Regions from separate parts of the Brevibacillus sp. NSP2.1 genome, predicted to be linked through region 1. Evidence: riboswitches for the same ligand, from Rfam matches in the RefSeq annotation. Region 1 holds a riboswitch; each other region holds the start of a gene.
What was found. A riboswitch is a leader RNA that binds a small molecule or an ion and turns the genes downstream of it on or off. The one in region 1 is predicted to bind thiamine pyrophosphate.
Positions count from the first base shown of each region.

Region 2: linked by a shared signal. The riboswitch ahead of thiS (sulfur carrier protein ThiS) and the one ahead of thiO (glycine oxidase ThiO) in region 1 are both predicted to bind thiamine pyrophosphate.
Region 3: linked by a shared signal. The riboswitch ahead of thiC (phosphomethylpyrimidine synthase ThiC) and the one ahead of thiO (glycine oxidase ThiO) in region 1 are both predicted to bind thiamine pyrophosphate.

Region 1 is NZ_CP048274.1:4,750,156-4,760,394, forward strand. It holds gene M655_RS23155 (exonuclease domain-containing protein) at 1-87, shown strand, start outside; gene M655_RS23160 (GNAT family N-acetyltransferase) at 132-635, shown strand; gene M655_RS23165 (YbaK/EbsC family protein) at 782-1,267, opposite strand; gene M655_RS23170 (MOSC domain-containing protein) at 1,326-2,045, opposite strand; gene M655_RS23175 (NAD kinase) at 2,070-2,867, opposite strand; gene M655_RS23180 (NUDIX domain-containing protein) at 2,972-3,421, opposite strand; gene M655_RS23185 (YugN family protein) at 4,128-4,526, opposite strand; gene M655_RS23190 (LSm family protein) at 4,587-5,564, opposite strand; gene thiO (glycine oxidase ThiO) at 5,645-6,781, opposite strand; TPP riboswitch at 6,938-7,053, opposite strand; gene M655_RS28160 (excisionase family DNA-binding protein) at 7,133-7,351, opposite strand; partial or broken gene M655_RS23200 (glucose-6-phosphate isomerase) at 7,373-8,722, opposite strand; gene M655_RS23205 (efflux RND transporter periplasmic adaptor subunit) at 8,920-10,197, shown strand; gene M655_RS23210 (ABC transporter ATP-binding protein) at 10,238-10,239, shown strand, end outside.
Region 2 is NZ_CP048274.1:2,620,730-2,630,968, forward strand. It holds gene M655_RS13260 (hypothetical protein) at 1-94, opposite strand, end outside; gene M655_RS13265 (hypothetical protein) at 189-416, shown strand; gene M655_RS13270 (DUF2203 domain-containing protein) at 425-811, opposite strand; gene M655_RS13275 (serine-tRNA(Ala) deacylase AlaX) at 926-2,137, shown strand; gene kapB (kinase-associated lipoprotein KapB) at 2,209-2,592, shown strand; TPP riboswitch at 2,634-2,744, shown strand; gene thiS (sulfur carrier protein ThiS) at 2,955-3,158, shown strand; gene M655_RS13290 (thiazole synthase) at 3,164-3,934, shown strand; gene M655_RS13295 (acetylornithine deacetylase) at 3,927-5,222, shown strand; gene tenA (thiaminase II) at 5,231-5,911, shown strand; gene M655_RS13305 (ABC transporter ATP-binding protein) at 5,896-6,675, shown strand; gene M655_RS13310 (ABC transporter permease) at 6,675-7,436, shown strand; gene M655_RS13315 (ABC transporter substrate-binding protein) at 7,458-8,498, shown strand; gene M655_RS13320 (autorepressor SdpR family transcription factor) at 8,706-8,978, shown strand; gene M655_RS13325 (SdpI family protein) at 8,980-9,594, shown strand; gene M655_RS13330 (CPBP family intramembrane glutamic endopeptidase) at 9,596-10,239, shown strand, end outside.
Region 3 is NZ_CP048274.1:2,271,995-2,282,233, forward strand. It holds gene M655_RS11425 (ATP-dependent DNA ligase) at 1-291, opposite strand, end outside; gene M655_RS11430 (DUF1904 family protein) at 777-1,106, shown strand; one part of gene M655_RS11435 (IS3 family transposase) at 1,178-2,070, opposite strand; one part of gene M655_RS11435 (IS3 family transposase) at 2,070-2,328, opposite strand; gene M655_RS11440 (hypothetical protein) at 2,555-2,740, shown strand; gene thiC (phosphomethylpyrimidine synthase ThiC) at 2,725-4,476, opposite strand; TPP riboswitch at 4,627-4,737, opposite strand; gene M655_RS11450 (cation diffusion facilitator family transporter) at 4,991-5,872, shown strand; gene ku (non-homologous end joining protein Ku) at 6,014-6,982, opposite strand; gene M655_RS11460 (hypothetical protein) at 7,227-7,370, opposite strand; gene rsmD (16S rRNA (guanine(966)-N(2))-methyltransferase RsmD) at 7,772-8,338, shown strand; gene coaD (pantetheine-phosphate adenylyltransferase) at 8,368-8,850, shown strand; gene spoVV (dipicolinic acid transporter SpoVV) at 8,867-10,099, opposite strand; gene M655_RS11480 (patatin-like phospholipase family protein) at 10,235-10,239, shown strand, end outside.

The DNA of each region.
Region 1 (10,239 bases):
GCCGGGACGCTGTGGGCGAAGTATTTGACAAAAGCGCAGCAGGCCGGATACACCAATCTCCGGGATGTGTACGAGGCGCTGCGGTAGAACAGGCGAGGAATCGCTGTTTGATTTTGAAGGAGTCGGTATTCATGCTGCTGCAAATCAGGGAAGCTGTTTTGGACGATTTACCTGCCATGCTGGCGATTTACAACCATGCGATTGCCCATCTCGTTGCAACTTTCGACCTGGAGCCGCAGAGTTTGGCCCAGCGCGAAGTCTGGTTTCACAAGCACACTGAAGCTCATCCGCTGCTCGTCGCCGAAGCGGACGGGCAAGTGGTCGGCTATTGCTGCCTTTCTCCTTTTCGCGAAAAGCCGGCGTACAGCAAAACGGTCGAGCTGTCTGTCTACATTGATGCGCAGCAGCGGGGATGCGGTGTCGGTACGGCCTTGATGAGCGACATCTTGCAGCGGGCGGAACAGCTCGGCTACCACACGGTCATCAGCGGCATTACGGGTGGAAACGAGGCAAGTGTGCGGCTTCATGAAAAGTTCGGGTTTACGCTTGCGGGAAAATTCCGGGAGGTGGGCTTCAAATTCGGCGAGTGGCACGATGTGCATTTTTATCAATTGATGCTGGGAAAAGAAGCGTGAAGCTTCCCCTGCGCGCACGAACAAAAGCCGGCAATCCACGCTGTCATGCGGATTGTCGGCTTTGTTTTTGCAAAAAAACGTTTCGCCATTTTCCGAAAAGCAGCAGAACTGCTTGTCTGCCTGCGGCCGGCAAAACGGTCATGTTTTTACGAGGCTGGTGCAGCAGCCGCATCGATCTCGACGGCTTTGGTCATGGCAAGCAATGCCGCGTAGGTGACGGGCAAAAGCGATTCGGCAACGCCCGCAGCCGTATAGACGACAGGGAAGCGCCGCAGGGAAGTATCGACGAAGACGGGCACTTCCTCCTGCAACGCAAACGGACAGACAGCGCCTACGCGATAGCCTGTCACCTTTTCCACTTCTTCGGCGGAGGCCATCTTCGCCTTGCCCGAGCCAAAAGCGGCCTTGACCTGCTTGGGATGGATCTTGACATCTCCCGCTGCGACAAACAGCGCAAACTGGTCGCCAGCTCGAAACAGGATCGACTTGGCGATTTGTCCCACCTCGCTGCCCAACGCTTCGGCGGCTGCCTCGGATGTAGGAAGCGGCTGCTTGAACAAAATCGGTTCGATTGCGGGATCGTACTGCTGCACAAAAGCCTTCACTTTTTCTACAGGACTCATCACGGTCATCTTTCGCACCTCCACTAGCCAGTTGCCGAGGCAAAAGCAGTTTGCCTCGCCTTTTTGCCTACTCCAGAATAAACACCTCGTCGCCCTGCGACACCGTACCTGTCGTCACCACAGAGGCGTACACGCCAAAATGGTTTTCGTGGCGCTTCACGCATGCTTTCAGCACAGCCGGGTTTTTCTGCAGCGTATCGGGGTCGATGTTCACGTACATGCAACGCTCGCAATGCTTGGTAACTTGCAGGGTAACATCGTTGATTTGCAGCTTTTTGCCCAGCCATTTGTCTTCTGCGAACGGTTCGTCGTCTTCGAGCTCGACGATGAGGTTTCCGCGAAAACGTCTCGGGTCAATCCAGTCGCTGCCGATCACCCGTGCCAGCTCGCGCAGGGAGGCGTCCGTCACCAAAAGAATGTGGTCCTCCCAGTTTTTCCCTCCCTCTGTCGGGAGACTGCGCATCGGTGTCACCGCTCTTTTCGCTGTCTCTGCGACATGGGCGAACAGCGACTCTCCCCACGTATGTACGCTGCCGTCACGCGCTTCAACTTGAACGTCGGGGTATGCTTCTTCGCCCGTCTTTTCCCCCATGCTGGCATGGTAGCCGAGCAGCGCCGGGACGACGTCTGCACTCAAATATTTTCCGCCGCGAGAGTCGTCCAGAAAGTAATAAGCCCGATCGCCGTACAGGCCGAAAGCGTCGACCTCCGACGTCGTCAGTTGCTCGCCCTGCATCGCTTTTACCGGATGGCGGAAAATGCTTTGCAGTGTTCCTAGCTTTTTCAATGATATCCACTCCCCCAAGTCTCTCTATCCTTTGATAAACGAATTGCGCACCCTGCTCCAAAACGTCAGTCGCTTGTAGCGGGCGAATTTGACTTTGCCTTGCCCGACACGGCACATAATGGAGCGCACGCCTCTCCACACCGCCTGCTCGCGATCGAGGCCGATCATGATTTCCGGGTTCATGACAATCAGCTCTACTTCGTGATGCTTGGGCAAAACGAGCGAGCTGTTGATCGTCCGGTACGCCTGGTTGTTGATGGAGGCGATTTCGGACAGTTGGATCGCCTCGATGGACGGATGCACGATCGCTCCATCCACGGCTTTGTTGTAGGCTGTACTCCCCGATGGCGAAGACACGATCAACCCGTCGCCGCGAAACGTCTCCAACTCGTCCCCGTTAATGTAGACGCAAGCGACCAACGTCGAGAGGGACGCGTTGCGCAGGACCAGTTCGTTCAACGCCCATTTTTCGTATCGCTGGCCATCTGCTGTATCAATCCGGCACTGGACCGTCGGATACTCGACGATCGCCGGTTCGGCGTGCAGCAGCCGGTCGACGAACTCATCCAGCTCCTCCGGCCGCCAGTCGGCGTAAAAACCGAGGTGTCCCGTATGAATCCCGACATAGGCCGGCTCCATGCCGTATTGATGGACGGCCTCCAGCAGCGTCCCGTCCCCTCCGATTGAGAGCACCATATCAGGCTTGGCCTCCGTTCCGTTCACAAACGTGTAAGGACTGCCTGCCTCGCGCAGCTTTTCCTTCAACAAACGTTCTACTTCCCGTGTATAATCGTCATTTCGCAGTACAGTCGCAATCTTCATGCTGGTCTGCCCTCACTTTTATCCTTCGAAGCGGTCAAGTACGCTCGTTTTGTTGATCTCACTATACCACATGGGAAAAGGAGATGCATGGAAACAGCCGAGTCTCACCATCGCTCTTCGCGGAAAGAGTGGGCGCAAAATTCCGCCAATCGCTTTCGCGTCGAGGGGGTCATGTCGTCCGGGAGCTGGTCCCACAAAAAGTAGCGCATGTCCCGGACTTCATCGGCGTCGATCTTGCCTGTCCCGGGCTGGATTTGGCAGGCGTGGAACAGGGCGATGTGGTCGCGCTTGCCTTCGCGTTCGCTGTAATACAGGTGACAGAGCCTGAGCTCGCCAGCCACGAGGCCGCATTCTTCCCGCAGCTCTCTGCGGGCTGCCTCCCAGAACGATTCTCCTTTTTCGACTCCGCCGCCGGGCAAGTACCAGCCGGGTACATAGGTGTGCCTAATGAGCAGGACGCCTTTTTGTTCGTCGGCCACGATGAGGCGCACTCCGAGAGTCAGCGGCTTGCGGATTTTCCAATACCATTTCGCTATCGCATGGTACCACGCCATGCTGTCGCCTCCTGTCTCCTGTCAGGACGTCGTTTTTCACGGGTGTCTCGGGTCGGTCATTCTGCTGTTAGGGAAATATTACCTGACTAATAGTGGAAAAACAAATCTTTTACAAAGGTTGTTGTTTGTTGTTTTTGGTGATGCGGGGAAAAAGTGAAAACATTGAAAAGAGCGTTTGCCCGTTGCTGTTGGCGAGGCGAGGGAAAAAGCAAAAACATTAAAAAGCCCGTCTGTCGTTGCTTTTGGTGAGGCGAGGAAAGAGGAGAAATCGCTGGAGCTTCTTGGGATACCCGCTGGGGGCTGGACTGCCCGGCTCCGGGGAAAAAGCAAAACCGCGTCCAAAGTGGTCGATTCAGGATGTGTCTCAGAGTGGACGCTTAAAAGCGTGTTTTGCTTTTTCCCCTCCACCTCGGTCGGTATCCCAAAGAGCTTTCGCGGATTTCTCCTCTTTCCTCGTCAGCGGCTTGCTTGAGTGGGCGTGGGTTTTTTAAAAACGTTTTTAAAGAGTTTTTCAAAGACGGTTTTCATGCTAGAAAAAATAACCACCCGATCCGGGGTCCTCAGGCAAGATTTGCTGCCCTCAATCTGTGCAATACTTTCTGCAAACAGAACAGGGCTGAAAAAGCAATTTCATTGAAAATCCATTCCTCGCTGCTGCTTTCAGCAAAGCAAAACAAAAAAGCAGGCCTGCTCCAAGGCCCGCTTTTCATCCGAGACGATTTTCCAGTTCTTTGACGATGGCCTCGGCCTTGCGAATCCAGCGGGGGTCGATCTCGGCATCTTTGTCGAGCGGCTCCTGGAACTGGTTCATCACGGCTGAAGCGACGGGGGCGTAGTAGCCGATATCTTCCTCTACGCCTGTGTTGTAGACGTGGCGCAAAACAAACGGTTCGCCCAGTTCCAGCCACGCGTCGGGGCTGTCGAGCTCGCCCTGCAAGACTTTTACCGGGAGGCGGAGGTACACGGTGTTCCTGTCGTCAAGGGTGCGGTCGAAATAGCCGTGTTCGTAATCCCAATTCGCCAGTGTAAAATGCGGCTCGAGCGACTCGCGGAAATAGCCGAACGTCGCCTTCGTCCCTGGTAAGCTGCTTTGAATTTTCTTCATTTGTATCCCCTGCCTTCGTCACATACTACTGGTAGTGTGCGCCAAAACGGCGGGTTGTACTCACAGGCGAGGGCAGGCAAAACGAGCAACAAGCCTCGCTGCCGGAATTGCGGATGGCAAGAGGCTTGGTAACTCTATGCTTTCAGGTTTTAGAGCAGCGCGATCGTCAAAAGCGTAAACAAGGCGAGCGGAATGATTCTTTTGCCTCTTCGGCACGGACGGCGGCGTTTTTTCCTCGGCAAGACGACTGCAGCCGGAGGTGGTGGCGGCGGTGGGTACGGGTAACACGGCTGAGGCGGGTAGGGCGGGAACGGTGGGAACGGCGCCATGTACGGATTGAAGCCGGAATAAGGGCTGACGAAAGGAGCGCCCTCTCCAAACGGACTCACCTGGCCGTACGGAAAGCTCGGACTGCCAAACGGACTTACTTGCCCATATGGCTGGCCCGGACTGCCGAACGGGCTTACCTGCCCAAACGGCTGATTCGGGCTGCCGAACGGACTTACCTGCCCATACGGTTGACCCGGACTGCCGAACGGGCTTACCTGCCCAAACGGCTGATTCGGGCTGGCCGAACGGACTTACCTGCCCATACGGCTGATTCGGGCTGCCGAATGGGCTGATCGGAGCGTATGGATAGCAATCGTCCGCGTAAGGGCTGACTTGACCAGCAGGAGGCCGATTCGGCTGGCTGCTGCTGCCAAGCGGACTGACATCGCCAAACGGCTGGTATCCGCCATATGGATAGCCGTAGGGAGTCCAGTCCGGGTACATGCCCCAGTCTCCATGCGATTTGCGGCTGGCTACCTCTTCGAACTCGTAGTCGTCTTCCTCTGCATCGGGATCGTCCACTTCCACATATACATTCTGATCGTCAAAGTCCACGATCACGCCTTCAAAAATCTGGCCGTCAATCGCTTCAATGCGCACCTTTTTCTCGACGTGTTCTTTGCATATGTTGTGCACATTTTCACGCATATCCTTTATCAGACTGACCGTCTGGACGTCAGCCTGGTACAGGTTTTTTTCAGACTGCATGGAAACTCCTCCCCTTCTGGTGTTTCTTTATTACCATATACAGGTGCCCATGGGGAGGTGTACCGGGTTTGCAGTTCGGACTAGCCCATTTTGTTCGACGTTTCGTCTGTTTTTGCCAAAAAGCGGGATGGCAAAAACGGCGTCAGACGCTCTGTCTCGCCTTTTTCCAGGTAGTCGGCCATCCATTTCGCGGTAGCCGGGGACAGCAAGATGCCGTTGCGGAAGTGCCCTCCGGCAATCGAAAGCCCGTCCCAGCCGGGCACGGGACCAAGCAGCGGCTTGCCATCTGCGGTAGCTGGCCGCAGTCCGCCCCACGCCTCCAGAAAAGCAGCGCCGTGCAAGGCCGGGACGTACGGCATGACTCCGTTCAGGATGCTGGCCAAGCCCGCCATTGTAACTTCGCGCTGAAAGCCGCTTTCGTCTTCTGTCGCGCCGATGACGATTTTCCCGTCCTTCTTCGGCGTGATGTAGCCGGATGTGCCAAAAATGACGGTGCGAAGCGGGATGCCTGCGGAGGATACCGCCGCGATCTGGCCGCGAACCGGGCGAACGGGAATCGAAACGCCGAGCATTTCCAGCATGATGCCCGCCCACGCGCCTGACGTGATGATCGTTTGCTCCGCCCGCAGCGGTCCAAGCGAACTCTCCACGCCGACTACCCGGCCGCCTTTTACCGCGATGCCGCTCACGACACAGCCTGCGTGCAACGCGACGCCTTGCAGCCGGCATGCTGTCACCAGAGCGCGCAGCAGCATGCGGTTGTTGATATGCCCTTCGTACGGAGAGTAGATGGCTGCCTGCGCCTGCTCGGTCAAAAGCGGCTCCACCTCAGCCAGTTGCTGCCGCTCCGTCAAAAGGTGGACGCTGTGCCCCGCTTCTTTTTGCCAATGGTACTTCGCCAAAAGCTGTGCCTGCTCGTCATCGTTGAGCGCGACCGTCAGCAGCCCTTCCAGGCTGAGCTGGACGTCCCCTCCGGTAAACTCTTCCAGCTCGGCCGCCCACTGCGGGTAATAGGCCAGCGAAGTCATGCCCAGATCGAGCATCGGGCCTGGGGCCGTAAACTCCTTCAACGGCGCGAGCATCCCCGCCGCCGCAGAAGACGCCTGTCCGCCCCATTCTCCCTGCTCGACCAGCGTGACGCTCCTTCCTCTTCGTGACAACTCATAAGCCAGACTTAATCCGATAATTCCTCCACCCACTACGAGACAATCGCTCAATTTTTCTCTCTCCTCGCTTGTTGTAATCTCTTCGGGGCCGTTCGAAAGCGCCGTTGTAGCCAAAAGCCCCTGGCGCAGTCGACAAAATGAAAAAAACCACCTTCTCCTTCGCAGGAAAAGGCGGGCTTCATACGCATCGTAACCAAATAAAAAAGCGCTGTTTGCCGGCAACCGTATCCCTGCGCCGGCATGATCCGGATCAGGTGCAATGGGTCGACGGTCGTTGCTTCCATCCTCTCAGCCCCGCATGAAGGACTCCCCGAGTTGCTTGATCTTTTATTTTCGTTCACCCACCAAGTATAGTCCTCTTGGGCGCGATCTGACAAGATGGTCTGCGCTTTCATCCTCAGCTTAATCCTCGTCTTTCACATCGTAGCTTTCCGGAACCGTCTCGTGACGCGCCGCTTCCTCGAACTCGCGAAGCTTGCGCATTTCCTCCAGATGGTGATTGAACTGCTCCTTGTTGATGATGTACTCGTTGCCGTCGTGGAGAGCGCGGATTTTGCCCTGATGAATTTTTTCCAAAATAAACGTTTCAGGAAGCTCCAAATACGCCGCTGTCTCCTCCACAGTCAAATACGTCTTGTTCTCGCGCAATCTTGCCTCCAGTTCCGCTTTCTGCTGCTCGAATCCAGGTTTTCCCAGAAGGGCGAACATGTTGGCCTTGTACGCCTCCACCCCGGGCTGATCGAACGGGTTGACCCCTAGCAAATAGCCGCTGATCCCGCACGCCTTTTCAAAAAAGTAGATCAGGGCGCCGAGATGGTACGCTGTCGCCTCTGGCATCTCCACAAGCAGGTTCGGTACGCCGCCATCTACATGGGCCAGTACCGTTCCCTCGAAAGCCTTTTTATTGACAAACCCCATCCGCTTGCCGGACAGGAAGTTCAACCCGTCCACATCGAGCGGGTCCTCCTGCACGGTCACGTCGACGGCGGGCTTGTTCACCGTAACAACCGTTTCAAACAACTGCCGCATGCCGTCCTGTATGTACTGCCCCAACGAGTGCAGGTCCGTGGAAAACTCGGCTGACGCGGGAAAAATTCCTTTGCCGTCTTTTCCTTCCGACTCCCCGAAAAGCTGCTTCCACCACTCCGCGAAAAAGCGGAACTGCGGCTCGTAGCTGACCAGAAGCTCCACGGTTTTACCTTTGCGGTACAGCGCATTGCGAATCGCCGCATACTGGTAGCACGGATTTTCGTACAAATCCATGACCATGTAGCGCTCGCTCGCGTCTTGCGCGCCCTTCATCAGCGCGTCCAGATCGGCCCCGCTCACTGCGATTGGCAACAGTCCGACTGCGGTCAGGACGGAAAAACGTCCGCCGATATCGTCCGGAATGACGAAGCTTTCGTACCCTTCGTCCTCCGCGAGTCTTTTTAAGGCGCCGCGCGTTTTGTCCGTCGTAATATAGATGCGCTTCTTCGCCTGCTCGCGGCCGTACTTGTTCTCCAGCCAGGTGCGCAGCAGCCGAAAAGCGATCGCGGGCTCTGTCGTCGTGCCCGACTTCGAGATGACATTGATGGACACGTCTTTTCCTTCGAGCACGTCCATCAGATGAGAGATATAAACCGGGCTGATATTGTTCCCGACAAAATAAATTTCCGGAAAACGCCGCTTCGACTTCGGCAGCAAATTGTAAAAGCTGTGGCCCAAAATGTCCAGTACAGCTTTCGCCCCTAAATATGAACCCCCGATTCCAATTACCAAAAGCACATCCGAATCAGCCTGGATACGCGCCGCCACCTGGCGAATCCGCTCAAATTCAGCGCGGTCGTACCTCTGCGGCCAATCAACCCAACCGAGATAGTCTCTGCCTGGACCCGTTCTTTTGTGCAACATCTCATGCGCCTGCCCGATCGCCGGGGCAAGCTGCTCCCACTCATGCTGTCTCACAAAGGCGCGTGCATTAGAGTAATCAAATCGAATCGCTTGGTTCATGGCTCCCCTCCCAAGGAACGTCATCTATTTTCTTATCTTATCACGCCAAAAGCCAGAAAGTTGCTTTCCGTCAAAACATCACAAAATGTGAGCAAATCGTGAACAATTCGCCACAAGTGTTACCTTTTTCCAGACCTGGCGTAAGACTTCACCGAGCAAAGAAATAATACGGTTCCTAACAGCAAGGAGAAATGAACATGAAAAAACGGTGGTGGATCATCGGTTCCGTGGTCGTCCTGCTCGGTGCGGGCTTCGTCGGAATCAACATGATGGGCTCTCAGCAAGCCATGGGCATGCCGGTAAACATCGGGGCTCCGACCAAGTCAGTCCTGGAGAGCAAAATTTTGACCTCGGGGATCGTCACGGTAGAGGACAAGCAAAAGCAGTATGCCAACGTAACCGGAACCTTGCGCGAGTTTGTGGTGAAGGAAGGCGACAAGGTCAAGAAAGGCCAGGTCATCGCAAAAATCGACACCTCGGATGTCGACGGCAGACTGCTTGATCTGGAAGCGCAAATGGAAGTAGCCAAAGCCAATCTGGCAAAAGCCCAGATCGGGGCAGAGCCGGAAGAAGTGGCGCAGGAGCGCGAGCGGGTCAATCAGGCCCAGCGCGAATACGACGCAGCCAAACGCGAGTACGATCGGATCCAGCAACTGTTCGCTTCGGGGGCTTCCACGCAGCAAGAGTTGGACAAGGCCAAATCTGTTTTGGACAACGCCCAGTCTTCCCTGAATGTCACGAAGCAACAGTTTGCCCTCAAGCAAAAAGGGCCGCGCAAGGAAGACATCGCCGCCCAGCAGGCGCAAATCAACAAGCTGGCCGTAGAGCGCAGCCAGTTGGAAAAAGAGCGCGTGCAAAGCGTCCTCGTCGCGCCGATGGACGGAACAGTCATTGGCGTGGCGGCCGAGAACGGCCAATACGTCAGCAAAGGCACGGAAATTTTGACGCTGGCCAACCTGAACAACCTGCTCATTCAGGCTGATATTAACGAGTCGGACGTCGGCAAACTGAAAATCGGCCAGTCCGCGACGATTGAAGGAATTACGCTGGGCAAGCAACTGCTGAACGCCCAAATTACCCGGATCGCGCCGATCGCGACCACTACGCAAAGCAGTTCGGGCCAAGGCGAAAAAACGCGCGTCAAAGTCATCCTCAAGCCGCAGGGCGATTTGAGCGCACTGAAGCCAGGCTTCCACGTGGACATCAACATCATGGTGGAAAAAATCGAAAACGCCCTGCAAGTTCCCATCGAGTCCGTTCAGCAGGACGCCGATGGCAGCACCTTCGTATGGATCTCCGCTGACGGCATCGCCAAGAAGCAAAAAGTCGTTACAGGCACAGAAAATGAGCTGTTCTCCCACATCAAGTCGGGACTGTCAGGAGACGAACAAATCATTTTGGGACCTGTCGACGCTCTGAGCGAAGGAGCTGCGGTCATGCCGATGAGCGGCGGTGCTGCTGCGCTGGGCATGTAACGACTGGACGCGTTCCACGTAAAAAGGAGGTCAGCCGACAAT
Region 2 (10,239 bases), 2.1 Mb from region 1:
ACAGATAGCGGTTCGTCGCCAGAGGCGGGTACAAAACAGCCAGGCTGTCCGACAAAACGAGCCTCTCGCTGTTTCGCGCGTGCTTTTTCAGCAACGCCGGGCCGCTGCAAGTGTTGGCCCGGTCACGTTTTCGATTGGCAGCAATCGTGGTATGATGGAAAAAGAATACGTAGAAAAGGAGAGAAAGTATGGGAGAATGCAAGCTGGATCACAGCAAAGAGGATGTGCAAAAGAAGTTGGCCGAGCAAGCGCCGTTTTTGTCCGAAGAGCGGGTAGGACAGTTCCAGCGCATGCTGGAAGGAGAGCTTAGCCAGGAGCGTTTGAACGAGCTGTTTCACCTGTTGAAAAAATACGATCTGGCAAGCCCGGAAGAGCGCCTCGTGCGCGAACAGCAGATGGATCGGCTGTTTGGCTAAAAAAGCCGTCACCGGATCGGCTTGCGGCCCATGAAGCCCTCGCGCAACCCGTGGTAGTGGGTGATGGATTCCTCGCCCTCGCGCCAGCACAGGAGCACTTCTTCGCCGTCGATGATCGCGGGAAAGTCGAACAGGCCGATGTCGATGTCCTTCACCTGGATGCCTTTGCCGATCAGTTGGGTGACGTGCATCTTCGCTTCCAGTTCGAGAAACTCAAGCTGGCATTCCACCGAAAAGAGCGCCTCTTCGTCAACGGGCTGCTGCTTTTTGATTTGCTCGCGCTTTTGATACATTTCGTAGAAAGAGCGCTTCGATTTTTGCAAAAACGAGAGTTCTTCACGTACATAGGGCAACAAGTCGTTCGCTTCCTGAAGCGTAAAGATTTTTTTGTTCACGGATCATCCCTCCACGATCTCTATTTTATTAGTATAATATCACCCTTGGCGGGAGAAAATGGCCGGAATGGAAAAAGCGCAAATGGCTTTCCGCTCCGGCGGCAAGGAGCAAAGATGGAAGACAGAATCTATTATCAAGATGCGTATGCGACAACGTTTTCGGCGCGCGTACTGCGGCAGGGCACGGAAGAGGATGGAACGCCGTACGCTGTGCTGAGCCAGACGGCGTTTTACCCGACGGGAGGCGGACAGCCCGGGGATGTGGGCACGCTCAGAGAATGTCGGGTCATCGACGTGGAAGAAGTAGCGGGCGAGGTGCGTCATCGGCTGGAAGCTCCGCTGCCGGAGGACTGCGCGGAAGTGGTCGGGCAGATCGATTGGGACCGCCGCTTCGATCACATGCAGCAGCATGCCGGACAGCACATTTTGTCCGCCGCGTTTCTGGAAGTCGCGCGGGCGGAGACGGTCGCGTTTCATTTGGGAAAAGAACGCGTGACGATCGACGTGCGCCTGGATGAGCTGACAGCGGATTTGTGGGAAGCAGTCGAGCAGCGGGCCAACCAGGTCGTGCTGGAAAACCATCCGATCATCGCCCGGTTTGTCGACGACGAGGAGCTGGCTACGTTGCCGCTGAAAAAACAGCCGACGGTCACGGAAAATGTCCGCGTCGTCATCATCCCCGAGTACGACTACAATCCGTGCGGCGGCACACATCCTGCGCGCACGGGCGAAGTGGGCATGATTAAAATTCTCGGCTGGGAGCGCCATCGCGGAAACATCCGGCTGGAGTTCATCTGCGGCTTGCGGGCTTTGCGGGATTACACGCGCAAGCAGGCGGCTGTGCGCGAGCTGGCGAAGCGGTTTGCGACCAGCGAGGCGGAGCTGATCGCGCAGGCAGAGCGCGTACTGGCCGAACGGGACAGCTTGAAAGCAAGGCTCGCCGACGCCGAAAAGCAACTGCTGGAAGGCGAAGTCCGAAAGCAGCTTGGCGTGGCAGAGCAAGTGGGAACTGTGCGTGTCATCGCGCAAGTTTTCCCGGACAAAACGATCCAGCAACTGCAGCAGTTCGCCCAGCTCGCAGTCGCGGAGGCGCCGGACGTCGTATGCTTGCTGGCCGCAGCGACTGACGAGAAGACCCAGCTTGTGTTTGCGCGGGGGCAGGACGTGAACGTCGCCGTCAACCAGCTTATCAAGGAGACGCTGCCGTTGATTGCCGGAAAAGGCGGCGGCAATCCGGCGATGGCGCAGGGCGGCGGTCAACCAGCGCCTGCTGCGGACGAAGTGTTGGCGCACGCCCGCAAGCTGCTTGCCCAGTCGCTGGCCTGACGGACTAGCTGTGGGCAAGGCCGTTCACGCCTGGCCCCTACCATGATGGATGATGCGAGGAGGAAACGACGATGTTTTGGAACCCCGGCGATAAAGTTCGCGTGACGCAGCGGACAGGAGAATATATCGCGGAAGTGCTGGAAATTCACGATACGAAGCTGTTGGTCAAGGTGCTGGCGGTGACGAAATACCCGCAGCAGGGCGACCTGCATACGTCCTACGAGGTGGATGTGCCGCTGTTCCACCAGCGCCCAGCGCTCTCCTACCAGGAAAAATTCATGACCCCGGCCGCATCCGTCATCCGCTACAACGGCGAAGTGCCGGACTACAAGGAGTCCGTGCGCAAAGCGATGGAGCGGGAAATGGAGAAGCTGAAAAAAATGGCGGCCTGGTCCGAGCGCTGCCTGGTTGAACTGGAAGCGATGTACAAGGAAACCTTTACAAACACGAAATAGAATGGTACTGTAATACTCGAACGTACGACAATTTCATAGGTTTACTACCAAACGGGGGCCGAGCATCGTCGGCTGAGATTGTAACGAGCGTGTTACTGACCGTTGAACCTGACCTGGGTCATGCCAGCGGAGGAAGAGGTATATGAATCGATTTCACGGTGCGGCAGTTGCGGCGTATTTGCCGGAATGCTGCTACCAGATGATGAGATCAACTCAACCATCCCACGGCGGATGGTTTTTTTCTTCCATCTGTCCGATGGGATACATATACGGCTTCCACCGTTTGACTGGGGTGACTTCCGGCAAGCGAGGGAGGCCGTTTTTTCGTCCCTCGACAGGTGCCATCAAGAAGGAGGAATACAATGGTTGTTGTGCTGAACGGAAAAACAGCAGAGCTGTCGGCTGAGATCAACACAGTCCGCGCCTTGCTCGCTTCGTATTCCCTGCAAGAGAAGATTGTCGTCGTGGAGCGCAACGGAAAGATCATCGACCGCTCCCAGTATGAACAAACGCCGATTGCAGACGGAGACCGCATCGAAATCGTTCATTTTGTCGGAGGAGGATGACCAGCATGGATACATGGAAAATTGGCCCTTACGAGTTTCGCTCCCGCCTCTTGCTCGGGACCGGAAAATTCGCAGATTTGGAAACGCAAGGAAAAGCAGTCGAGGTGTCGGAAGCAGAAATTTTGACGTTTGCGATTCGCCGGCTCAATTTGGAAAATCCGCAAGAGCCGAACTTTTTGGAACAGCTCGACCTGAAAAAATTCACCCTGCTGCCGAACACAGCGGGAGCCTATACGGCAGAGGAAGCGGTGCGTATCGCCCGTCTGGCGAAAGCATCCGGCTTGTGCGATATGATTAAGGTGGAGGTCATCGGCGACCCGAAAACGCTGCTGCCTGACCCGATCGGCACGCTGGAAGCGTCGAAAATACTGGTCGAAGAAGGCTTCATCGTGCTGACCTACACCAACGACGATCCGATTCTCGCCAAGCGTTTGCAGGAAGTGGGCGTGCATGCCGTCATGCCGGGCGCGTCCCCGATTGGCTCCGGACAAGGCATCGTGAACGAAAACAACCTCCGCTTCATCATCGAGGACGCCAAAGTGCCGATTATCGTGGACGCGGGCATCGGTTCGCCAGCCGATTGCGCGAAAGCGATGGAGCTGGGCGCTGACGGCGTGCTGCTGAATACGGCAGTCGCGCTCGCGGACAATCCGGTGCTGATGGCCGAAGCGATGAAGCTCGGCGTGGAAGCGGGGCGCAAAGGCTTCCTCGCAGGACGGATCGCGAAAAAGCGCTACGCGTCGGCGAGCAGCCCGACAGAAGGGATGATTGAGTAGCGTGGACCGACTGACAGAAGCGGTAGAATCGATTTCCAGGCGCAAAGAAGAGTTGTTTGCCCTCCTGGCAGAGCTCGTTTCCCATCCGACTGTAAGTCCGCCAGCGCGAAACAGCGACGCGGCGCAAACGGTACTCGCCCATCGGCTCGCGGCCATCGGCTTTGAGGTCGACCGCTGGACTGTCTACCCCGGCGATGACAACGTCGTCGGCCGACTGCCGGGCAGCGCTTCCGCCCAGGCGAACAGCCTGATTATCAACGGGCACATCGACGTCGCGGAAGTCGGCGACGATGCGAGTTGGACGTATCCGCCGTTTTCCTTGACGTGCGGCGCAGACGGGCGGCTGTACGGACGCGGTGTAGCAGACATGAAAGGTGGACTGGCTGCGAGCCTGTTCGCCATCCAGATGCTGCGCGAGCACGGCGTCGAGCTGGCAGGCGATTTGCTGTTCCAATCGGTAATCGGCGAGGAAGCGGGCGAAGCCGGGACGCTGGTGGCGCTCGAACGCGGCTACCAGGCGGACTACGCCGTCGTCGTCGACACGAGCAACCTGCACATGCAAGGGCAGGGCGGCGTGATTACCGGCTGGATCACGATTGAGAGTCCGACGACCTTGCACGACGGGATGCGGGCGAAAACGATCCATGCCGGAGGCGGCGTGCGCGGCGCGTCTGCGATTGAAAAAATGGCGAAAATCATTACGGCGCTGCAGGAGCTGGAACGCGACTGGGCTGTGATGAAGGCGTACCCCGGCTTTGCGGCTGGCAGCAATACGATCAACCCTGCCGTGATCGAGGGAGGACGCCATGCTGCGTTTATTGCGGATCGCTGCGCGCTCTGGATTACGGTTCACTTTTATCCGAACGAATCATACGAACAGATCATTCGCGAGATCGAGGACCATGTCGGACGCGCAGCGGCGGCCGATTTGTGGCTGCGCGACCATCCCCCTGTGTTTCGCTGGGGCGGTCGCTCCATGATTGAGGAGCGCGGAGAAATTTTCCCGTCCCTGGAGCTGGACACGGAGCATCCGGCTTTGGCGCAGTTGCAAGCCGCCTATGAGAGCGAGCTGGGCGAGGCCCCTGTGGTGAACATGTCTCCTACCGTCACAGATGCGGGCTGGTTCGCGCACGCAGGCATTCCCGCCGTACTGTTCGGCCCGGGCGAGCTGAAGCACGCCCATGCCGTCGATGAGTCGATTGATCCTGACCAGCTTGTCCGGTTTGCCCAGATTATGGCCCGTTTTATCGCGAACTGGTGCAACACGCCAAAGGAAGCGAAGGAGTGAAAAAAAGCATGGCAACCTTTACAGACCGTTTGTTACGCAGCGTCGCCCCGATCTGGGAGCGCGTTCACCAGCATCCATTTGTAACCGGCCTTGGTGACGGCACGTTGCCTGTAGAGTCGTTCAAATTTTACATGAAGCAAGACTACATCTATCTGATCGATTACGCCAAAATGTTCGCGCTCGCCAGCGTGAAGGCCTACGATCTGGAGACGAGCGCCCGGTTCGCCGCCCTGCAGGAATCGACGCTCAACATGGAGATGGAGCTGCACCGCCAGTATGCGGCGCGCTTCGGCATTTCCCGCGAGGAGCTGGAAGCGACCGAGCCGTCCTTTGTCATGCTGGGCTACACCAGCTACATGCTGCGAGTCGCGCACCAAGGCTCGCTGGCAGAGCTGGTCAGCGCGCTTTTACCGTGCACGTGGAGCTACTGGGAGATCGGCAAGCGGCTGGCGCAGGTAGAAGGGGCGCTGGACCACGAGCTGTACGGCGAGTGGGTGCGGATGTACAGCTCGGACGAGTTCGGACAGCTTGCGATCTGGCTGATCGACATCATGAACGAGCTGGCAGACGGGAAAAACGAGCAGGAGCTGGCGAGACTGGAAGAGTATTTCGTCAACACCTCCAAAATGGAGTACATGTTCTGGGATATGGCCTATAGAGAGGAAATGTGGCCGTGCGCGATCAACTAGCTTTCTCCAACGTCCGCTTTTCCTACACAGGCACGCCGATTCTCGAAGACTTTGATCTGCGAGTGAAAAAAGGCGAGTTCGTCAGCATGATCGGGCCAAGCGGGATCGGAAAAAGCACGTTGTTTCAGCTTATCGCGGGACTTTTGCAGCCCGAACAGGGAGAAATCCGGCTGGGCGAGGAACGGATGGAACAGCGGCTGGGGCAGGTAGGCTACATGCCCCAGCGCGATCTGCTCATGCCGTGGCGCACGATTGTGGAAAATGCCGCCTTGCCGCTGGAGATCAAAGGCGTGCCGAAAAAGGAAGCGCATGCGCGCGTCCGGCAAGAGCTGCCCCGGTACGGACTGCACGAGTGGGCAGACGCCTATCCTGCCCAGCTTTCCGGCGGCATGCGGCAGCGCGTCTCTTTTTTGCGGGCGCTCTTGTCCGGGACAGACCTGATGCTGCTCGACGAGCCGTTCAGCGCGCTCGATGGCATTACGCGGCTCGACATGCAGGAATGGCTGATGGAAAAATGGCAAGAGACAGGCAGTACGATGCTGATGATTACGCACGACATCGACGAGGCGATCTTGCTTGCTGACCGCGTGATCGTCCTGCTGGGCAAGCCGATTCGCCAGCCTGTGGAGCTGCACGTGTCGATTCCGCGGCCGCGAGCAGTGGGCAGCCGGAATCAGCCCGGCTTTCTGGCCTTGCGCGAACAAATCTGGGCCTTGCTGCGCACAGAGCAGTCCAGGTTGCAATCGCTGGGGAGGGAAGCGTGATGGGCAGAGGGATCTGGTTCGGCATTTCCATCGCGCTGTTTTTCGTCGCCTGGGAGGCTGTTTGCCGCCTGCTGGCTGTGCCGCCGTTCATCTTGCCGCCGCCGAGCGCAGTCGTGCTGGCGCTGTGGGAGCTGCGTGGCTCGCTTCTCGGGCTGCATTTGTGGGCGACCTTGAAGGAAGTGCTGCTCGGCCTGTCTGTCTCGATCGTGTTTGGCGTTTTGCTCGCTTTTGCGATGAATATGAGCCGAGTCGTCGAGCGACTGGTCTATCCGTATATCGTCATATCCCAAACGATTCCAATTATAGCATTATCCCCTGTTTTTATTTTGTGGTTCGGATACGATTTGTCCGGAAAAATCGCGGTGACGATCCTGTTTACCTTTTTCCCGATTGTCGTCAATACGTATGACGGACTGCGCTCTACCGACAAAGAAATGCTGCAGCTATTGAAAACGATGGGCGCTACCCGCTGGCAAATGTTCGCGAAGCTGCAACTGCCGTCGAGCTTGCCGCATTTTTTCAGCGGCTTGAAGGTGGCTGCGACATACAGTGTCGCGGGTGCAACGATCGGGGAATGGCTCGGCGCGAGCGAGGGACTTGGCTACTTCGGCAGACGGGCATCGGGCAATTTTCAGGCGCCTGCGCTGTTTGCCTCGGTCCTGCTGCTCTCCGTCCTCGGCATGCTGCTTTTCTGGCTCGTCGGGCGGATCGAGCGCCATCTGTCCCCGCACACAAAAGCGAAACACCCAACATCCAAGTAAGAAAAGTAGGGAGATCAAACTATGAAACCGATGAGTAATAAATGGACAAAAGCCATCCTGGCCCTGACGCTGGCTACCGGACTTGCTGCGTGCGGCAATCAGTCTGGCGCTGGCACGACCGCGCCGCAGACACCAGCTCCGGCTGAAAAAGCGGCGGAGCCTGCCGAGCTGACGATCGCGCTCGACTGGTATCCGAATGCGGTGCACTCTTTCCTGTACGCCGCAGAGGAGCAAGGCTTTTTCAAGGAAGAAAACCTCAAGGTCAACCTGCAAATGCCATCGGACAGCAACGATCCGCTGAAAATGGCGGCGGCAGGCAAAGTCGACCTGGCTATCAGCTACCAGCCGCAGCTCGTCCAGGCGCGCGCCGAAGGGATTCCGGTCGTGGCTGTCGCGGCACTCGTGCGCCATCCGCTCAACGTCATCATGACGCGCAAAGACGGCGACATCGACAGCCCGCAAAAGCTGGCAGGCAAAAATATCGGCTACCCGTCCATTCCGCTCGACGAATCGATCGTTCGCCAGGTGGTGAAGCATGCGGGCGCAGACGACTCCGGCCTGTCCTTTACCGACATCGGCTTTGACATCGTTCCGGCCTTGACTGCGAAAAAAGTAGACGCGGTAGTAGGCGGCTATATCAACCACGAACAGCTCATTCTGGAGAAAAACGGCATCCCGGTTCACGTCATCAAGCCGTCTGATTCTGGCGTGCCGGATTACTACGAGCTTGTGCTCGCGACCAGCGACGAGACGCTTGGCAAAAAGCATCAGGCGGTCGAAGGCTTCCTGCGCGCGATTGCCAAAGGCCAAGACTACGTGAAAAACAACAAGGAAAAGGCGCTCGACTTGCTGCTCGCCAAGCAAGCCGCTGAGTTCCCGCTGGAAAAAGACATCGAAACAAAAAGTCTGGACATCCTGATTCCGTTGATGGATGCGGGCGACAAGCCGTTTGGCTCCATGACAGCCGAGTCGTGGCAAACGTTGATCGACTGGATGAAACAAGAGAAGCTGATTACGACCGATGTGAAAGTGGAAGACATCATGCGCGATCTGGTGAAATAAGCACAAGCGCAGAAGCAAATAGCAACCCCCGTTAGCCAAACAGCCCGGAACGATTTCTCGTTTCCGCAGGGCGAGGCTATCGGGGGGTTTTGCATAAGGGCAATAGGTGAGTTGACTGGAAGGTTTTTACATGGTATCTTTGAGTTAGTTATTTTGATAAATTTCTAAATATCTAATAAAGATATTCTGAAAGTAGGATCGATCACTATGTCCATGAATCATGCCTTTAAGGCGCTGTCTGATCCCACAAGGCGAAAAATTCTTGATCTGCTGCGGGAAAAAGACAGGACGGCCGGGGAAATTGCCGAGCATTTTCAAATGACAAAACCGAGCATCTCGCATCACCTCAATCTGTTAAAGCAGGCGGAAATGGTTTTCGATGAGCGAAAAGGGCAAAACATTTACTACTCGTTAAATACGACCGTTTTTCAGGACCTGTTGAAATGGTTTATTCAATTCCATTCGAAAGAGGAGTCATGAAATGAAAATATCCCGCTTGACTATTTTGTGTTTCCTTGCCAGCGTCGTGATGGCGGTGATTTGTTATCCCTCCATGCCTGACACCATGGCCGTTCACTGGGGAATAAACGGCGAGCCGGACGGTTTTGCGCCCAAGCTCGTGGGCGTAGCTTTTGTTCCGATCATGATGGTGGTACTATTTCTGGCTTCCCGCTATCGCGAGCAGAGCTACCAAAAGTTTGCGAGCAGCAAGGACGCGATCATGCATACGCTGATGGTTGCGCTCCTCGTCATCCACGGCCTTATCATCGGATATGGTTACGGATATATGGTGAACATGGCGACCGCAGCGACGCTCATTCTCGGGGTTTTGTTCATCACGATGGGCAATTTTATGCCGCGTTTTCGCCATAACTATATGATCGGGATTCGCACGCCGTGGACGCTGGCTAGCGAAGAGGTCTGGAAAAAGACCCACCAACTGGGGTCCCGTGTATTTTTTATCGGCGGGCTGCTCATCGTCCTCACCTCATTTTTGCCAGCACCGCTTCACTTTATCGTGCTGTTGTTTCTGATCGTGGCAACGATTCTTGTCACGATGGGGAGCAGTTACTACTATGCCAAAAGGAGGGAATAAAATGAAGAACTTGAAAATAGCGTTATTTTTGTCGGGGCTGAGTGCGATCGGGTTTGTCGCGGCCACGCCTTACTTGCTAACCATGATAGGGGATGCGGTAGCTATGGTGCCGCTTCCGTTGCCTGCTGTGATCGCCTTGTTCGTCTTGCAGGGCAGCATCACGGCGTTTCTGCTTTCGTGGGCGGGCTTGACTTTGGCGGGCAAGGTCGGGCTGGATGCTCCGATCTTGCGGAAATGGTTGTATAAAACGGGCGGTGCATCGTTTAACCGACAAGGAATCGTGCAGGCGGTCATCTTCGGGCTGCTCGGAACGCTGATGATCTATTTGCTGGAACGGCTGATTTTTCAACCGCTCATGCCGATACTCGCGGAAAAGGCGCAAGAGTTGAATGCGCCGGTCTGGGCAGGCGTCCTGACCGCCATTCAGGGCGGAGTGTACGAGGAAGTCATGGTACGGCTGTTCATGATGACACTCGTGGTCTGGATTTTGAGCAAGCTGTTCGGGCGTCAGTCCTCTCCAAAGCCGTGGATGTACTGGATCGGAATTTTCGGCGCAGCCTTTTTGTTCGGGCTCGGCCATCTTCCGGCAGCGTCCGTCTATTTTGGAGAGATTACTCCGCTCTTGTTTGTCCGGACCATCGCCTT
Region 3 (10,239 bases), 2.5 Mb from region 1:
ACCGTCCCTGCGCATGACCTCGTAAAAAGAAGGCTTGCCATCTGCACCAAGCGCAACGACCTCGCCGTCGAGAATGACGGACTGCGCCCGGCAGTAGTCGGAGATTGCGGCGATTTCCGGGTAGTGCAAAGTCCGCTCGTTAGCCTTGCGATTGTACAGCTTGACCGAGTTGCCGTCGTAGTACGTCAACAGCCTGATCCCATCCCATTTGACTTGCGCAATCCAGTCGGGGCCATCCGCGATGTCATCCGTCGTCGTCGGCTCGAAAGGAATAATCGGCGTTAGCTTCATGGTAGCCTCCCGTATGTGCTTGGTGTCTGCCATTTGTACGGTGTCACCATTCGCGATCGTCTATGCACGGGTCAGGACAGAGAGTTTTGATTGAATTTTAAGAAACTTCTTTATTGATTAAGTATTGTATTTGCGTTATACTAGGAAGCAGTTCACGAAACATCATGCATGATTTGAAACGCGTTGGAAACAGTATGGATGGGCTATATCTGACAGACTTTTGACCTCCTATCGTGGTACGTCCACCACAAGTGCGCAAGGAGAAAGTCATTTCTGGATATAGTCCTTTTTTTGTACAGAGAAGAATGGATAAGATTCTTAGTAAGTATAGGGGCAACCAAGTTGCTCGCCTTCACTTTTCTTCATTCTTTTTTCGTTGATCCAGAAATAGACTGTAGTTTATAATTACTGAGGTAATGATTTTGGGAACAGCTTCGGCGTGCGTTGCTGTTGCTGGCCGCCTGTTCCGGAAAGAAGGAATTGACTTGCCGTTTCTTCGCTTTAAAGGCTTTGAAAAAGAAAAGCTGCAATCGGTATCGCCCCTTATTATAGAAGAGTTTGCCCGCATCGCGGAAGTGAGCCAGGAAAAAGTCAAGCTGGAGCTGCTTCTGGTCGAGCAGTTGACGAACAGTCCGTTGTCGCTTGAAATCATGATGTTTCCCCGGGAGCAAAAGCAGCACGACCAGATCGCCAGCACGATGAACCGGATTTTGCAAAAGCAAGGTTTCCAGAACGTCCATATTTTCTTTATCCTGCTGTCGCCCGAGCTGTATTATAAGGAAGGGCTTCCTTTGCAAGTCAAAGTCTCAGGCTGAAGCGAGCAGGTGAAAAGACCGCCATCCCTGGTCATAGCCCCGTCAAGTAGACACTAAAAAAAGACGCTATCTTAAGCGGCGATCGATTCCCGGTATTGGACTGGGGAGAGGTCGCCGAGTTTTTTCTGGAACCGTTCTGTATTGTAGAATTCGATGTATTCAGCGATCAGTTTGCGAGCGTGAGCTATATCTCTTGGTTTCTCCAGATACAACTTTTCCGTCTTCAGGTGTGAAAAAAACGATTCAACACAAGCGTTGTCGAAGCAGTTCCCCCGTCTGGAATGGCTTCCGGTTAGCCCTTGTTCTTGCAACAGATTTGCGTATGTCTTGGTAGTGTACTGGAATCCTTGGTCGGAGTGCAGGATCGCATCTCCATTACCCAGTTGCTTCACCGTAGACAGCACAAGATCAAGATCGTTTCTCTCCGACACTTCCCAAGCAACCGTTTCGTTATTATACAGATCCAGGACCACGGACAGATAAATGAAGTCATCGACGACTCGAATATAGGTAATATCGGTTACATATTTCTTTCTAGCCTCGTCCGCAGCGAACTGGCGATTAAGGACATTGTTGAACACGATGGAGGGCTTGCGGCCGGCAAATGGACGCTTTTTGCGGATCACTGAGCGGATGCCCAATTCTCGCATCAGTCGGCGAACTTTCTTCGTATTTACTTGTAGTCCCTCTTTGCGTAGAGCCGTGCGCATTCGTTTATACCCAAAGTATGGGCGAATGCGGTGAATTGCCAGTATATGTTCCTTTAGGTCGGCATCCTGCTCCACACGTACCTTACGAACCTTCTCCGTCGCCTTCCACTTGTAGTAGCCCGCCCGGGAGACCTCCGCTATTTCGCATAGCATGACCACAGCGTACTTGCGACTCATTTCTTCGATCGTCCTAAACCGGGTTTGCTTATCCAACTTCCCTCCCCGTGTAGATTTGGATTGAGCTTTTTTAGGTATTCGACCTGCGCTTTCAAGTAGTTGTTCTCTTCCTCTAGACTGCTGAAATACTTCTTGATCCATCGCCCTCTATAGTCTTCAAACGTTTCACCGTTTTGCCGTTTCTGTACCCACTCCCGAATCTGCGTCTTACTTTTAATGCCTAATTTCTCCATTATCATTGGGTAGCTCCAATGCTCCTCAACCCGCAAACGTACTGCTTCGCTCTTCGTTGCTTCGTCATATTGCTGCTGTTTTTGCCCTTTACGTGGCGGCATAAGAAAATCCCCTCCGGTCAACAGTGTTGATCTCATCATACCATGAGGTCTTTTTTCACTGTCTACCATGAGGGGATAATACCACCCACTGTCGAGGATGGCGGTCTTTTTTGTGCATAAGCTGCTTATCCAGTACAAGGGGCAATTAAGGCTGGGGCCGAGCCATTGGCGCAGCCAACTTTCCTAGGTGTGGCAGGGAAGCTGTCTAATAATAGAGGCTTTCCGTTTGCAAGCATTTGGCACAGGTGCGGGCGAGGGGGGTCTCGACGAACTCATGCGCGCACGCTTTTTGCAAATGGGCCAGTTGGCGCTTCAGACGTTCAAGGTCAACCTCCAGGCGCGCGATCTCTTTTCGCAATTGCAACACATCTTCAATCGTCTGCCACCTCCGGGCGCTTATTTGTACAGTTGACTTCCTTGCTCGCGAAATTCGCGGGCTTTTTCTTGCAGGCCCGCTGCGATGGCGGCAGGCTCGATCCGCTCCTGCTCCTGGGCCTGGTGGCGGATGTCGTGCGAAATTTTCATGCTGCAAAATTTCGGGCCGCACATCGAGCAAAAATGCGCGGACTTCGCTGCTTCGGCAGGCAGCGTCTCATCGTGGTATTCGCGGGCGCGCTCGGGGTCGAGAGACAGGTTGAACTGGTCGTTCCAGCGAAACTCGAAGCGGGCTTTGGACAAAGCGTCGTCGCGCTGTTTTGCTCGCGGGTGGCCTTTGGCCAAATCCGCTGCATGAGCGGCGATTTTATAGGCGATGAGACCGTTGCGCACGTCTTCCTTGTTCGGCAGGCCGAGATGCTCCTTGGGCGTGACGTAGCAGAGCATCGCGGTGCCAAACCAGCCGATCATCGCGGCGCCGATCGCCGAGGTGATGTGGTCGTAGCCGGGCGCGATGTCTGTCGTCAACGGCCCGAGCGTATAAAAAGGCGCCTCGTGGCAAATCGCTAGTTGTTTGTCCATGTTTTCGCGAATGAGGTGCATCGGGACGTGGCCGGGTCCTTCAATCATCACCTGCACGTCGTGCTTCCAGGCGATTTTCGTCAGCTCGCCGAGTGTCTCTAGTTCGGCAAACTGGGCCTCGTCATTCGCATCTGCAATCGAGCCGGGGCGCAAGCCGTCTCCAAGTGACACGCTGATGTCATACGCCTTGAGAATCTCGCAAATCTCTTCGAAATGCGTGTACAAAAAGTTTTCCTCGTGATGGGCGAGACACCACGCAGCCAGAATGGAGCCGCCGCGCGAGACGATTCCGGTCACGCGCTTCGCGGTCAGCGGAATGTAGCGGAGCAGGACGCCGGCGTGAATGGTGAAATAATCGACGCCTTGCTCTGCCTGTTCAATCAGCGTGTCCCGGTAGACTTCCCAGGTCAAATCCTCCGCTTTGCCGTTCACTTTTTCAAGCGCCTGGTAAATCGGTACGGTTCCGACAGGCACCGGGCTGTTGCGGATGATCCACTCGCGCGTCGTGTGGATGTGCTTTCCGGTCGACAAGTCCATGATCGTGTCCGCGCCCCAGCGCACCGACCAGATCATTTTTTCGACTTCTTCTTCCATTGAGGAGCTGACGGCAGAAGTGCCGATGTTGGCGTTGACCTTGACGTGAAAATTCCGGCCGATAATCATCGGCTCCGCTTCCGGATGATTGATATTGGCGGGAATGATCGCGCGGCCTGCCGCCACCTCAGCCCGGACGAACTCCGGCGTGACGCCTTCGCGGATGGCGATGTACTCCATCTCCGGCGTGATGATGTGACGGCGGGCGTAGTGAAGCTGGGTGACCGTCTTGCCTGGCTTCGCCCGTCTCGGCTGATAGCCTTCGCGCGGGAAAGCGGGCATCTTCCCTGCGCTGTCGGCGTTGCGGATTCCGTCGTCCACAGGCTTTGGCTCGCGGCCGGCATAGCTCTCCGTATCGTCGCGCTCCTCGATCCAGCGCTGGCGCACGAGCGGCAGCCCTTTGTTGATGTCGGCGACATAACCTTCGGCCGTGTATTCGCCGCTTGTGTCGTACACGCGCAACGGCGGGTTTGGTGTGGTGCCGTACAGCCCCTCGGTAGGCGATAGCGCAATTTCGCGCATCGGCACGCGAATGTCGGGGCGGCTGCCTACCTCGTATACTTTGCGGCTTCCGGGAAAAGATGAAATGGATGACATAAAAAACCTCCTTGGCTTGGTTGCACGAAAGCGCGAACCTTGTAGGGAGGCGAAAGAGGCCCGTCGCGAAAAAACGCCACATGGGAACATGCGACGCCAGACGCGAGAGTAGAGAAGAGACGGGTATCCGAAAAAAAGATACGCGTCGCTAATCTGTCATATGGACATTCCTCCGCTGGCATTACCCAGTTCAGGTTCAACGGTCGATGGCACAGTACCATCCTCTCAGCCTGGTGATTTCCAAGCTCCCGTGCTTGTTTTTGGTTGTCGTTGCAAGATTAGGATACCGGAGAACAGCCGTGCTTGGCAAGAAAAAGTTTCCAACAAAAATTGCCACAGGGCAACACATTTTCCCCCCCTCTATACTCATGAATCGGACTAAAACTGTTTCTGTAGACCCACACGAATTGCGTCTGGTACGATGAAATTCGAAAAAACGAGAAACTGCTTTTATACGTTCTGTTCTAAGGCTTTGGGCGAATAGGGCGATTGAGATTTTTTGAGGTGATGGAGTGTGAATGTATATTCGGATCTGAAGCAAGGAGAGCGGGGTGCGTGGGTCAGCATTATCGCCTATATTTTCTGCTCGGCGTTAAAAATAGGGGTTGCGGTGCTGACAGGCTCGGCAGCGTTAATGGCGGACGGGCTGAACAACTCGACGGACGTGGTGGCGTCGATTGCCGTGCTGATCGGGCTGCGCATTGCCCGCAAGCCGCCGGATCGCGACCATCCGTACGGCCATTTTCGCGCGGAGACGATCTCTGCCCTGGTCGCGTCGTTCATCATGCTGTTTGTCGGGCTGGAGGTCATTACCGGAGCGATTCCGACGCTGTTTGATACAAACCAGACTGCTCCCGACTTGTTGGCAGGCTGGACGGCGCTGGCGACTGCGGTCATTATGCTCGGGGTCTATCGGTACAATCACCAACTCGCCGTGAAAACGAACAGCCAGGCGTTGCTCGCGGCCGCTGCCGACAACCGCTCGGATGCCTTCGTCAGCATCGGGACGTTTGTCGGAGTGGCGGGCGCGCAGTTCCAACTGCATTGGCTCGACCCGCTGGCAGCGCTCGTGGTCGGGGTGATTATCCTGAAGACGGCGTGGGATATTTTCCGGGAGGCGACGCATCGCTTAACAGATGGCTTCGATGAGGGGCAACTGGAGGAGCTGAAGGAGACGATCTTCTCCATTTCCGGGGTGAAAGCGATCAGCGACATCAAGGCGCGTTATCACGGCAGCAGCGTGCTCGTTGACGTCGTGATCCACGTCGATCCGCAGTTGAACGTAGTAGAAAGCCACACCATCACCGAAAATATCGAAGAACGGATGAAACGTGTGCACAAAATCAATACGGTTCACATTCATATCGAACCGGAACAACAGCTCGCAAAAAGATAAGCAAAAAACCTGTCCGCAAATGGGGCAGGTTTTTTTGCGCAGACGTTATCCGGTAAGGCTAAGGCGTCGCCAATGGCTGCGCGCAAGCCAAGTGTTCTGCTTATGGCTTCGCACCGCACCACCAACTGTTCCAACGCCGCTTTACACAGGAGTGGCTTTTTTGCGGCGAAGCGTTTTCGTTGTCGAGGTCGGACCGGGACTCGGTTTCCCCACCGCTTCTTTGGCAGGGGAGGTTGTCTTGTCCGCTTTCTCCGCAGAAGCGGCCCGTTTGCGCCCTGCTTTCGGCTTCGCGGCTGCCGGGGAAGGCTCCGGCGCAAGCTTCACGGGACTGCCCGTAGTGCCTGCTGTCGAGGCCAGGCTTTCCTTCAAAGCTTGCATCAGGTCGATCACATTCGTGCGCGCAACCGTCGGAGCGGTGGCGATCTCCTGGCCCTCCAGCTTTTTCTCGATCATTTTTTGCAACTCGACGCGGTATTCGTCGGTGTACTTGGCGGGATCGAACGGAACGGTCATGTTGCCGATCAGCTCTGTCGCCATTTTCAGTTCGTTTTCCGCGAGCGGGACAGTAGCCTCCGGCAAGGCGGGCACTTGACTGACCGGGCGCACCTCGTCCGGGTAAAAAATCGTTTCCAGCATGATGCAATGCTCGTACAGCCGAATGACGGCGAGACTTTGCCGATTGCGCATCGTCACCTGGGCGACGGCGATCTTTCCGGTCTGCTCCATGGCGGCGCGCAGCAGCGCATACGCCTTTTCTCCCGTATCTTGCGGAGACAGGAAGTAGCTTTTGTCAAAGTAAACCGGGTCGATCTCCGACAAGTCCACGAAGTCGAGAATTTCAATGGCGCGGCGCGTCTCGGGCGTGATCGCCTCCAGGTCTTCGTCGTTAATCATGACAAAATGGCCTTTTTCGTACTCGTACCCGCGGACGATTTCGCTCGGTTCCACTTCCCGCTGGCAATGCGGGCACATTTTGGCGTATTTGATCGGGGTGTTGCATTCCTTGTGCAGTTGGCGAAAGCGAATGTCCCGTTCCTCTGTTGCCGTAAACATGCGGACGGGTATATTGACCAGGCCGAAGCTGATTGAGCCTTTCCAGACGGTGTGCATATGATTCCTCCAGTACGGACTGTTTTTGCGTGGCTGCGACTGTTTTTGTTTATTGTTTGTAGCCGACAAGCGGATGCCGCGAGGGAAATGCAGGCGGGGAAACATTGTCATCGTCGCCAGCCGGCATGGAAATAGCGAAGAACTGTAAACGTAGACAAAAAAACTGCACCTCCAACTGTTAGGTGTATCTAACAATCGGGTGCAGTTCAGATGTAGCGACTGGCTTTTTTAGCTTGTGTTCGCGTTATTGGCCGTGCTTGATAATGTCGGACTGGTCCGCGCGCGACTGCATTTCCCGCGCTTGCTCGACGCCTGTTCCGGTACGGTCGGCAATGGACTGGGCCTTGGACGCTTTCAGCTTTTGCGCGGACGGTTGTTTTTCTGCCATGTCGATTCCCCCTTTTGGAATAGGTGCAAGTAGTATGCTCCCCCTGCGGGCAAAAAAATACCCCCTCGCCAAAAGACGATGGGGCAGCGGTTCAACTCCTCCCGCGCGGGGAGCGTCGGCACGGAATGCTCCTATCAGACACGCCGTGCGCCAAAGTGAACTGCCTTTCAATTATGGGAGAGGAGAAACCGGAGGAAGAGCTTATGGGGAAACGTAAGTCTTCTCCGCGGTTGTCAGCGACACCGTTGCGTCGCTATCCATCATGTTTTCCAATCTTTGTGCATTCTATACGCGCAATCCGCCATAAATTTTCCAGTTGCCAATTTTACGGGGGTAGGCAGTTGTGATAGTATGATATCAGCTTTTATCCCTTATAACTTCTTTGAACAGGTGAAATCATTATGCGCGTCATCGCGGGAGAACACAGAGGTAGAAAACTGGCCGCCGTCCCAGGTAGCGGGACGCGGCCGACGACCGACAAGGTTAAGGAATCGATTTTTAACATGATCGGCCCGTATTTTGACGGGGGCTGGGCATTGGATTTGTACGCCGGAACAGGCAGCCTGGGCATCGAGGCGCTGAGCCGGGGAGCGGACAAGGCTGTCTTTGTCGAGCGGGATGCAAAAGCGTTCGCCGTCGTCAAGCAAAATGTCAGCGCCTGCCGACTGGACGAGTACGCCGAGCTTTACCGCATGGATGCGGAGCGGGCGATCCGGCAGTTGGCCAAGCGCGCCCAGCCGTTCGAGCTCGTTTTTCTCGACCCTCCGTACGCGAAGCAACGAATCGTGGAAGAGATCGAGCAACTGCAAGCGCTCGGCCTGCTCGCAGAAGGCGCCTGGATCGTGGCGGAGCACGACAGCAAAGACGCTTTTCCCGATGCGATCGGCGATTGCGTCAAGGATCGGCAAGCGACCTACGGCGATACGGCTGTCACCTTGTATTATTACGATCCGCAAAAGGAAGCGTAAGCACCAGCACACGAAAAGGAGGAAACAAAATGGCGATCGCCGTTTGCTCGGGAAGCTTTGACCCTGTGACCTACGGACATCTCGATATTATCAGTCGGGGGGCCAAGGTGTTTGACAAAGTAATCGTAGCCGTTTTGATTAATTCCAAAAAAAATTCCCTGTTCAGCGTGGACGAGCGCGTCGAGATGCTTCGCCAGGTGACAGCGGACATGGACAATGTGGAGATCGACTCGTTTGACGGTCTGTTGATAGACTACATGAACAGGCGCGGAGCCAAAGTCATCATTCGCGGTCTGCGCGCCGTCTCCGACTTTGAATACGAGATGCAGGTTGCCTCGATCAACAAGAAGCTCGACGACCAGATCGAGACGTTTTTTATGATGACCAGCAACCAGTACTCGTATTTAAGCTCCAGCATCGTGAAGGAAGTGGCGAGATACAAGGCGAGTGTTGCCGATCTCGTGCCGCCAGCCGTCGAAGAGGCGCTCAAGCGAAAAATGGCCCAGTTGTAAACGGGAAAGAAGCCGTTTATCTCGTCTTGCCGCTTTGAACATAGCGGGCCAGCAAGCTGATCGCAAACAGCAGGACAGCTACGCCGACTGCGAGCGTGCCGGAAAAAGCGATCGTCTCCCACCAACTCGTAACGGGGATTCCCGCTGTGGTCGGCATGAAGACGGGAACGCTTTTTTCCAGAAACCACGTACTGACCTTGACCAGCGGCTGCCAGAAGACAAACGTCAAAATCGCCGCCAACACGGCGTGCAGGGCACGGGCGATGAAATAAGGCGCTACGCGAATATCGGTTTCGCTGAGAATGCTCGCCACTTGCGCATGGACGCTCAGGCCGCCCCAGGAAAGCACGGCGCTGGCGATGGCCGCCTTCCAGACCATGGAGACGCCGTCAGGTACGACGCTGGCTGCTTGCGCGCCCAGCGTGACCTCGAACAGCCCGGCGATGATCGCCTGGGAAAAGGCAGGCGGAAAGCCGAAGGGGCCGAGAAAGATGGCGAGCAGCGTGCTAATCATCTGCGTCAGGTGAATGGCGGCAAACAGTTGGATCAAGACGGAAAAGACGATGATAAAGCCGCCGATCATGAACAGCGTGTTCAGCGCGGACTGCACGGCATCGCCCATCAGCTTGCCGAACGGCCGCCCGTCGCGGATTCGCGCGCGGTGCATCGCTTGCAGCGCCCGAAGCGGCAGCGGCAGGCTCGTTTTTTCCAATGGCTTCGAGACGGCGGCAAACGGAGCGTGGAAGCGGGAAACAAGCCCCATGATGATTGCCGACAAATAGTGGGTCAAGGCCAGGACGATCCCCATTTGTTCGCTGTGAAAAAAGCCGATGGCGACCGCTCCCATGACAAACAGCGGATCGCCCGTCGTCGTAAACGATACGAGCCGCTCTCCTTCGGCTTTCGACACGCTGCCCTGCTGGCGCAAGCGGGTCGTCAGCTTGGCGGCCACCGGATACCCCGAGGAAAAGCCCATGGCGAGCACGAAGCCGCCTGTGCCGGGGACGTTGAACAAAGGGCGCATCAACGGTTCGAGCAGCACGCCGACAAAGTGGACCACCCCCAGTCCCATCAATACTTCGGAGAGGACGATAAACGGGAGGGTAGAGGGAAAGACGACTTCCCACCAGATTTTGAGTCCGCGGACGGCAGCTTCAAACGAAATTTGCGAATAAATCACCAAAGTCAGGACGAGCGCGACAGTCGAGAGGGCAAGCAACAGGGTGAAAATCGGTGAGTGGCGTGACATGGAATCCTCCTGTGTCGACGAAAAGATCATAGTACATGTCTACGTGGCAGCGGGATGATCTATGCGTGAGCTTGTATCTTTCCAGTGTGAAAGGAACGGGGAGTGGCCACATAGGCTGTTACAGGAGGTGTTTGCATGAC